4 regions of the Thiobacter aerophilus genome follow, and region 1 is predicted to be linked to each of the others. Evidence: predicted binding sites of a transcription regulator. Region 1 holds the regulator's gene; each other region holds the start of a gene.
What was found. Region 1 encodes sigma-54, which starts transcription at its own class of promoters, with help from an activator protein. Its sites were predicted from a motif close to TGGCANGNAANCTGCTTT; they were not measured.

Region 1 (2,200 bases):
GCGGGAGTCGATCCCATCGCCGTGCTGGACATCCAGAAGATCATCCGTTTCCTGTCGCAGCGGGGCATCGGTGTGCTGATCACCGATCACAACGTGCGCGAAACCCTCGGCATTTGCGACCGGGCCTACATCATCAACGAAGGTTCGGTTCTGGCCAGCGGACAGCCGGATGAAATTGTTTATAATGAGGCGGTGCGACGGGTCTATCTCGGCGAGCATTTTCGCCTCTGAGCCCAAACCGCGCCTTCATCCGGAATGCAGGGCTCATGCTAATGCAACCGGCCTGAAGGACTATTCGGGCTCGAGCCTAGGCAGGTGACGCCCGCCGTAAGCACGGTCGGCTGCCAGCCGATCACACATCCGGCACGGAGCTGGGCTAGTCCCCTATGAAACACAGTCTGCAGCTCAAGCTTTCCCAGCAGCTCACGCTCACGCCCCAACTGCAGCAGTCCATCCGCCTGCTGCAGCTCTCCACCCTGGAACTCAACCAGGAGCTGGAAGTCATGCTCCAGGAAAACCCCCTGCTAGAGCGCTACGACCTGGAAAGCGAGGAGGAAGGCGGCGCGCCGGCCCTGGATGGTTTCGCCACGACGCTGCCGGCTCCAATCACCGAGGAGGCCGTCAGCAAAGTGGAAGTGGAAGGCGCGCCGGAAAGCGCCGAGGTACCCGAGAGCCTCTGGGACCAGGATATTCCCAGCGGTCCACGAGGCGAGGACGAAGAAGGCGATTTCCCCCAACTGGCCACTGGTGCGGAAACACTGCGCGAGCATCTGTTATGGCAGCTCAACCTGCTCACCGTCTCCGAGCGGGACAAGAGTCTGATCGCCCTAATCATCGACGCCCTCGACGAAGACGGGTATCTCAAGCAACCACTCAGCGAAATCGCGGAAATGCTGCCGCCGGAGCTGGAGGTGGATCCGCTGGAACTCACCGCCGCCCTCAAGCATCTGCAAAACATGGACCCGCCCGGGGTAGGCGCACGCAACCTGGCGGAATGCCTGGTGCTGCAGCTGGAAAACAGTGAGGCACCCGAGCCGGCACGCGACTTGGCGATCAACATCGCGCGGGAGCATCTGGACCTGCTCGCGGCACGTGACTTCAACAAACTGAAGAAGCTGTTGCAATGCTCGGATGAATTGCTGCGCGAGGCGCATGAGCTCATCACCCATCTCACGCCCCGACCGGGCGCGGCCTATGGCCGGGATGAAACGCGCTACATCGTGCACGACGTAGAGGTTCGCAAAATCAAGGACCGCTGGCTGGTGCGCCTCAACCCAGAGGCCATGCCGAAACTGCGCATCAACCGGGTCTATGCCGACATCCTGCGCCGCAACCGCAACGCCACCAGCAAGGAACTCGCCAGTCAGCTGCAGGAAGCGCGCTGGCTGATCAAGAACGTGCAGCAGCGCTTCGACACCATCCTGCGTGTCTCCCAGGCCATCGTCGATCGCCAGCGCCATTTCCTGGAACACGGCGAGGTGGCCATGCGGCCGCTGGTACTGCGCGAGATCGCGGAAGCGGTGGGCTTGCACGAATCCACCGTCTCACGCGTCACCACGCAGAAATACATGCTTACACCGCGGGGCATCTACGAGCTCAAGTATTTCTTCGGCAGCCATGTCGCAACCGAGTCCGGCGGCGCCTGTTCCGCCACGGCGATCCGCGCGCTGATCAAGCAATTGGTGGCGGCAGAAGACCGCACGCGGCCTCTGTCTGATGCCCAGATCGCCGACATCCTGGCCAAGCAGGGCATCATCGTCGCCCGCCGCACCATTGCCAAGTATCGCGAATCACTGCAGATTCCGCCGGCCAGTCTTCGTAAGGCCTTCTAACAGGAGCACACACCATGAACCTCACCGTCACCGGGCATCACGTAGAAGTCACCCCCGCGATTCGCGACTACGTCAAGGCCAAACTGGAACGCATTACCCGTCACTTCGACCACGTGATCGACGTCAACGTGATCCTCTCCGTGGAAAAGCTGATTCACAAAGCGGAAGCCAACATCCACGTAAGCGGTCGCGATCTCTTCGCCGCAAGCCAGGACGCGGACATGTATGCCGCCATCGATGCACTCGCCGACAAACTCGACCGCCAGGTACTCAAGCACAAGGAAAAGAATGGTGGCCACGGCCGCGAGGCGCTCAAGCGCCAGGCGGCGGAATAGCCGTTCCCGGCCACGCCGGCCATGAGCCTGCTG
Region 2 (2,200 bases), 210 kb from region 1:
GAAACGGGGACCGGTGCGGGCCGCGCCCTGGGGTTACCAGTTCGACGCCTATCAACAGCGGCTGGTGCACACCTACCGGCCATGGGGCATGCGCAATCCCCTGCAGCGGCTTACTCTGGCGGTGGCCCGACGCAAGCTGGCGGCCTACGTCGCCCAGCGCCCGCCCGAGGCGCCGCCGCCCCAGGACATCATGGAGCAACTCATCGAACTCGCGCGCTGGGCACCGAGCGGGGACAACACCCAGCCCTGGCGCTTCCAGGTGATCGACGCGCGGCACCTGGTGGTGCACGGCTTCGACACCCGCGACCACTGCGTCTATGACCTGGACGGCCACGCCAGCCAGCTCGCCCTGGGCGCCCTCTTGGAAACCCTGGTCCTTGCCGCCGGCCACCTAAAACTGCGCGCAAACATCGAGCGGCGCCAAGGCCCGGACACACACCCCACCTTCGATGTGGCGCTCGAGCCGGACGCGGCGATCATCCCCGATCCGCTGGCCGGTTTCATCCGCATCCGCTCTGTCAATCGCCGGCCCTATTCCACCCGCCCCCTGACTACCCGGGAAAAGGCCGAGCTGGAAGCGGCCGTGGGCCCGGAGTGGGAGGTGCGATGGTTCGAGGGCTGGGCGGCGCGCTGGCGCGTGGCCTGGCTCGCGTTTCGCAATGCCCATCTGCGCCTCACCCTGCCCGAGGCCTACGCGGTCCATCGGGACATCATCGAGTGGAACGCCCGCTACAGCACCGACCGCGTGCCGGACCAAGCCATTGGCCTGGACCCCCTCACCTTACGCCTCACCCGCTGGGTGATGACCTCCTGGAAACGGGTACGCTTCTTCAATCGCTGGCTGGCAGGCACCCTGGTGCCGCGCCTCGAACTCGACTTGCTGCCGGGCCTTGCCTGCGCCGCCCACTTCGCGCTGATCGCCAAACGGGCCCCGCAAGGGGTGGATGATTACATCGCCGCCGGGCGGACGGTGCAGCGCTTCTGGCTGGCGGCCACCCGGCTGGGTCTCCAGCTGCAGCCGGAAATGACGCCGGTAATCTTCAGCCGCTATGCTCGAGAAGGACGGGCTTTCTCCGCCGCGCCCCACGCAACCCGGGAGGCCCAGGCCATCCGCGATGCCTTCGACCGACTGATGGGATCCGCCGCCCCGCGGACCCTCTTCCTCGGGCGAGTAGGCCATGCCCCTGTGGCCTTCGCGCGGTCTGTGCGTCGGCCCCCCAAAAGCCTCCTCACCTAAGCGGCGGCGGCCGGGGCTTTGTCGGATTTTTTTACACTTCGCGCCGCGCTGGTGCCGGTGCAGCTTCCTAACACATTGATCCAAAACGATTATGGACCGTTGGCACGTCACTTGCTAATCAGTGGACACACAAATCTGCCGGGCTGGGCCCGGGCCCTCCAACCCAAGACTAGGAGATCACCATGCACAACGCTTTCAAACAGGTCCTGGCGGCCGCTGGCTTTGCGCTGGCCTGCGCCCCCATGAGCGCCTCGGCCTTTCTTCAGAACTGGAAATTCGATCCCGACGGCTCCGGGTCCGCTAGCGCCTTCACCGTGAACGAGTATCTGGATTACATCGGCAACAGCTATATCCAAAACAGCATCTCCGGCTCGAGCTTTACCTTCAGCGACAACGGTGTGTTCGTCGTTAGCGGGAATGACGGAACCCCCTGGGTAGGCCTGAATGCCAAGCCGGTGGAAATCACCGGCCTGCTCCAAAACGCAACCGGTTCCGGCACCTTGGGCGGGAGTTTCACCTTCAACCCGGGCGGCACGCTTACGCTCTATTCGCATGCGGGTTTCGACTACGGTAGCACCAACGGCTTCTTTGGCGCCAACAATGGCACACCCTTCGCCACCTTGAGCCTGGTGGGCGGCGGGGGCGTAGTCAACACATCCGGCCTGCCCAATGGCAACATCAGCATGATCTTTGCCTTCACTAATCTTTCCTGCGGCTACGCCTTCGATAGCCTGGGCAACGACCTCTGCACTTTGGTGCCCTCGCTGCCGCCCATTTTGTTTGGTTTCACCACCACCAATGCGAGCTATGTGGCCAACCCCAGCACCAATGTGAAACAGGAAGTGGCAGTAGAGCTTTCCTGCGGCGGGGTTGCGAACTGCGGCTATGGCACCAGCTTCAACCAGCCGCCCACCAACTTCATCGTCAGCAACAATGGCCAGTTCCGTCTCATCCCCGAGCCGG
Region 3 (2,200 bases), on a different contig from region 1:
CGATCTCTTGCAGAGGCGTGAGTGCCAGGTCATAGATTACAAGGCTTGCCGTCTTGCCAACATCCAGTAGGCCGTGCTCCTCGCCCTGCCAGTGGCGGGCCAGGCGGTAGCCGCGCTCACGCAGGGTGGCAAGACGGCTCAAACTGGCTTCGTCTAGCGGCTCGGGTGCGCCATATTCCAGCACGAAGCGCTGCCTGGGAATGACCTCCACCAGATCGCTCAACAGGCAAGGCACGCCCAGGCGCAGAAAACCCTGCTTCTCGCCGAGGGCCTGTTCCACGCCGAAGCGGTTCAGGGTGTCCAGCACGAGGTTGATTTCTTCGGCGGCATGGCGCGGCTTTCCGGGGGGCAAAAGACCGCCAGCGCGCACCAGGAGCGCATAACCCACGACCCGCTGCGTGACATCGATGATGGGCTCGCGCGCCAAGAAAACCGTCTGCGGTGTGTCCGGGCCTTGGACTACATCATCGGCGGGCGCACCACCCGACGGCGGCGAGGCCGGGGGCGTGCGCCGATCCGATGGACGGGGTAGGAATTTCCAGGTCATTGTGGGCTCCGCAGTATGCGGGCTTTAACGTCCGGATATGCCGGATCTTTAGAAAAGCCTGCGTTACATGACGGTAAGCTTCTGGCGCGGCGCTAAACCCCCTTTCTCCCGAATCACCGTCTCCGGCGCAGGCTGCCAGGCGCTCATTTCTAGTGCATCGCGCGGGCAATTTGCACCAAAAAGATTCAGTCAGGTTTCGGGGCAGCCCCAGAAAAGCGCGTTCTCGCGCACACTTGGTGCGGACCCGTAAGCCGGCACGGTCCGTGCTTGTGGTCCGGGGTTCGTGTGACCAAGGAGCCATTCATGTCGCTGCCGACTTCCAGTTCCGATACGTTGTTCCTCCTCCTCGGTGCGATCCTCGTGCTCGCCATGCATGCGGGGTTCGCCTTTCTAGAATTGGGGACGGTGCGCCAAAAGAATCAGGTCAACGCCCTGGTCAAGATCCTCAGTGATTTCTGCGTTTCCACCGTAGCCTACTTCTTCATCGGCCATGGGGTGGCCTATGGCACCCAGTTCCTCGCCGGCGCGGGGGCCCTCGCCGAGCGCAATGGCTACGAGTTGGTTAAGTTTTTCTTCCTCCTGACCTTTGCTGCGGCGATTCCTGCTATCGTTTCTGGCGGCATTGCCGAGCGGGCGCGTTTCTATCCCCAGCTTGCCGCTACCTTCGTGATCGTGGCCGTCCTCTATCCGCTGTTCGAGGGTATCGCGTGGAATCATCGCCTGGGCGTACAGAGCTGGCTTGCCGCCACCTTTGGTGCAGAGTTCCACGACTTCGCCGGCTCGGTGGTGGTGCATGCCGTGGGGGGCTGGATCGCGCTGGCGGCGGTGTTGATGCTGGGTGCACGACGCGGGCGCTATCGCAAGGATGGAATGGTCAGCGCCCACCCGCCGTCTAGCATTCCCTTTCTCGCCCTGGGGGCGTGGATCCTGATTGTGGGCTGGTTTGGTTTCAATGTGATGTCGGCTCAGAGCCTGGACAAGATTAGCGGCCTGGTGGCGGTGAACTCCCTGATGGCCATGGTGGGCGGCACTCTGGTGGCCCTGCTCGCCGGACGCAACGACCCGGGCTTCGTGCACAACGGTCCTCTCGCAGGACTGGTGGCCGTCTGCGCGGGCTCCGACATCATGCACCCCGTCGGCGCCCTGGTGACCGGCGGCGTGGCCGGCGGCCTCTTTGTGTGGATGTTCACGCTCACCCAGAACAAATGGAAGATCGACGACGTGCTGGGCGTATGGCCACTGCATGGTCTGTGCGGCACCTGGGGGGGCATTGCCGCAGGCATTTTCGGACGCGAGGCACTGGGTGGCCTGGGCGGCGTGAGCCTGTCAGCCCAGGCGGTGGGGACCCTGCTGGGCGCGGTCATCGCCTTGGCCGGTGGCCTCCTGGTATACGGCGCCCTACGGGCGACCGTGGGTATCCGGCTGGATCAGGAAGCGGAATTCACTGGCGCGGATTTGTCGATCCACCGTATTTCCGCGACCCCGGAACAAGAAGCCCCGTGGTAGCACTCAGCCGCGGGGCTGCCATAGCACGTCCGGCATGTCCAGGCTGCGGTTGATGGCCCGCGCGAGCACGAACAACAGGTCGGACAACCGGTTGAGATAACGCAGGGCAGCGGGTGAGACGGTGTCCTCACTCGCAAGCGCCACCAG
Region 4 (2,200 bases), on a different contig from region 1:
AGGATCGGGGAAGCGCACTTCGATACGTCGCGCCTTGGGGCTTACCACGTGCGGGATGCGAATGGAGGCAGAACGGTTGCGAGCGGAATAGGCCAGCATCACGGGTGCTTCGAAGCCGGGCACCAGGCGCTTGTAGGAGTTGGTGCCCGGGTTGGTGATGGCATTGAGCGCCCGGGCATGTTTGATGATGCCGCCGATGTAGTAGAGCGCCAGTTCGGACAGGCCGCTATAGCCGTTGCCGGCGAACAGGTTCTGGCCATCCTTCCACAGGGACTGGTGGCAATGCATGCCGGAGCCGTTGTCGCCGACGATGGGTTTGGGCATGAAGGTTGCCGTCTTGCCGTACTGGTGGGCCACGTTGTGCACCACGTATTTGAGGATCTGGGTCCAGTCGGCGCGCTTGACCAAGGTGCTGAAACGGGTGCCGATCTCGCATTGGCCGGCGGTGGCCACCTCGTGGTGATGCACCTCCACTGGCACGCCCATTTCCTCCAGCGCGAGGCACATGGCAGAGCGGATATCCTGCAGGGAATCCACCGGCGGCACGGGGAAATACCCGCCCTTCACCTTGGGGCGGTGGCCCAGGTTGCCGGCCTCGGTCTGCTCGCCGGAGGACCAGGCGGCTTCCTCGGATTGGATCTTCACAGCGCAGCCCGACATGTCGTCATGCCAAGTCACGGAGTCGAAAATGAAGAACTCGGGCTCGGGACCGAAATAGGCGGTATCGGCGATGCCGGTGGACTTGAGATAGGCTTCGGCGCGCTTGGCGATGGAACGCGGGTCGCGGTCGTAACCCTTCATGTCCGACGGTTCGATCACGTCGCAGGTGAGGATGAGCGTGGGCTCTTCCATGAAGGGATCCATGTTGGCGGTATCCGGGTCGGGCATGAGTATCATGTCGGAAGCCTGGATGCCTTTCCAGCCGGCGATGGATGAGCCATCGAAGGGATGGCCCGACTCGAACTTATCCTCGTCGAAGGCAGACACCGGCACGGAGACGTGCTGCTCCTTGCCGCGGGTATCGGTGAAGCGTAGGTCAACGAAGCGCACTTCGTTGTCCTTGATCATTTTCATGACATCGGCGACCGCCATGGGTTTCTCCTCAAAGCAAATGGAAAGGAAAGGGGATTTTCAGGCTTCGCCTGCTAAAGCAGGAAGCATGCCAAACAGGAAAAGCGAAAAAAACCATTGTGCCACAAAGTGGTATCTCCCATGTGTCTGGGGTTACGCACCAGCATGGTGCGTAACCCTTCTTTCATGCACCAATTTGAGGATAATCCGCATGTACGCGGATGGCGCGGAACAGGGGATCCTGCGTCTTGAGCGTCTGGATGCGGGATCTTAGGGCTTCTATTCGCGCGGGGTCGGCGCAGAGGTTTTCAGGCAGCAGGATTTCTACTTCCACCTGCCCGTCCAGGTAATGAAACTGCACCCGTTGCGGTTCGGGCAAGGTTTCGCCCAAGGCGGCGCGCAGGCGGGCGAGCAACGCTTCCCGGGGCGGCAGGTGGGCCGAGGGCTTGACGAGGGCATCGTCCTCCGGGTCCACGTGCACCATCACATCCAAGACGTCGTGGTGTTCCAGCACCCGCTTGCGCGCCCGCTCGGCGATGTGGTGGCCTTCCGAGACGCTGATCCTTTCGTCCACCAGCACGTGGGCGTCAACCAGCGCCTGGTCGCCCATGCGCCGGGTGCGCAGCTCATGCAGGCCACGCACCCCCGGCGTGCCTTCTAGGGTGGCCCGGATGGCCGCAACCTCCTCCTCCGACAAGCCCGTGTCGATTAGTTCGGACAGGGCCTGGAAGGCCATTTTCCAGCCCATGCGAATGATGAGGAAGGCCACCAGCAAGGCTGCGACGAGATCGAGGAAGCGATAACCCAGCAGATTGCCAGAAATGCCCAGCACAACCAGCAGGGAGGAAGCCGCATCGGAGCGGGAATGCCAGGCATTGGCCACCAGCATCTGGGAGCGCAGGCGCCGCGCCACCACCATCATGTAGCGAAACAGCGCTTCTTTCCCGGCTAAGGTGATTAGGGCGATGTAGAGCGTGGCCACGTGCACCGGCTGAATCGCGGCGGGGTTCCCCAGCCGCACCCCTGCTCCCCAAAGGAGCGCCGCGCCCAGGCCCATGAGCATCGCGCCCAACGCCAGGGTGGCGGCTGTTTCGATGCGCGCATGACCGTATGGATGGTTGGCGTCGGC

Region 2: a site for sigma-54 is predicted at 1,338-1,355, ahead of pepA (flocculation-associated PEP-CTERM protein PepA). Genes of this name have one in related genera too.
Region 3: a site for sigma-54 is predicted at 800-817, ahead of V6E02_RS02595 (ammonium transporter). Genes of this name have one in related genera too.
Region 4: a site for sigma-54 is predicted at 1,148-1,165, ahead of glnA (glutamate--ammonia ligase). Genes of this name have one in related genera too.

What each region holds. Positions count from the first base shown of each region.
Region 1 covers NZ_JBAJEX010000002.1:28,469-30,668, forward strand. The annotation lists gene lptB (LPS export ABC transporter ATP-binding protein) at 1-231, shown strand, start outside; gene V6E02_RS03400 (RNA polymerase factor sigma-54) at 387-1,832, shown strand; gene hpf (ribosome hibernation-promoting factor, HPF/YfiA family) at 1,847-2,167, shown strand; gene V6E02_RS03410 (PTS sugar transporter subunit IIA) at 2,189-2,200, shown strand, end outside.
Region 2 covers NZ_JBAJEX010000002.1:241,341-243,540, forward strand. The annotation lists gene V6E02_RS04520 (ThiF family adenylyltransferase) at 1-1,237, shown strand, start outside; gene pepA (flocculation-associated PEP-CTERM protein PepA) at 1,420-2,200, shown strand, end outside.
Region 3 covers NZ_JBAJEX010000001.1:496,810-499,009, reverse strand. The annotation lists gene V6E02_RS02600 (EAL and HDOD domain-containing protein) at 1-547, opposite strand, end outside; gene V6E02_RS02595 (ammonium transporter) at 851-2,053, shown strand; gene V6E02_RS02590 (cob(I)yrinic acid a,c-diamide adenosyltransferase) at 2,057-2,200, opposite strand, start outside.
Region 4 covers NZ_JBAJEX010000004.1:214,820-217,019, reverse strand. The annotation lists gene glnA (glutamate--ammonia ligase) at 1-1,092, opposite strand, end outside; gene V6E02_RS07325 (cation diffusion facilitator family transporter) at 1,256-2,200, opposite strand, start outside.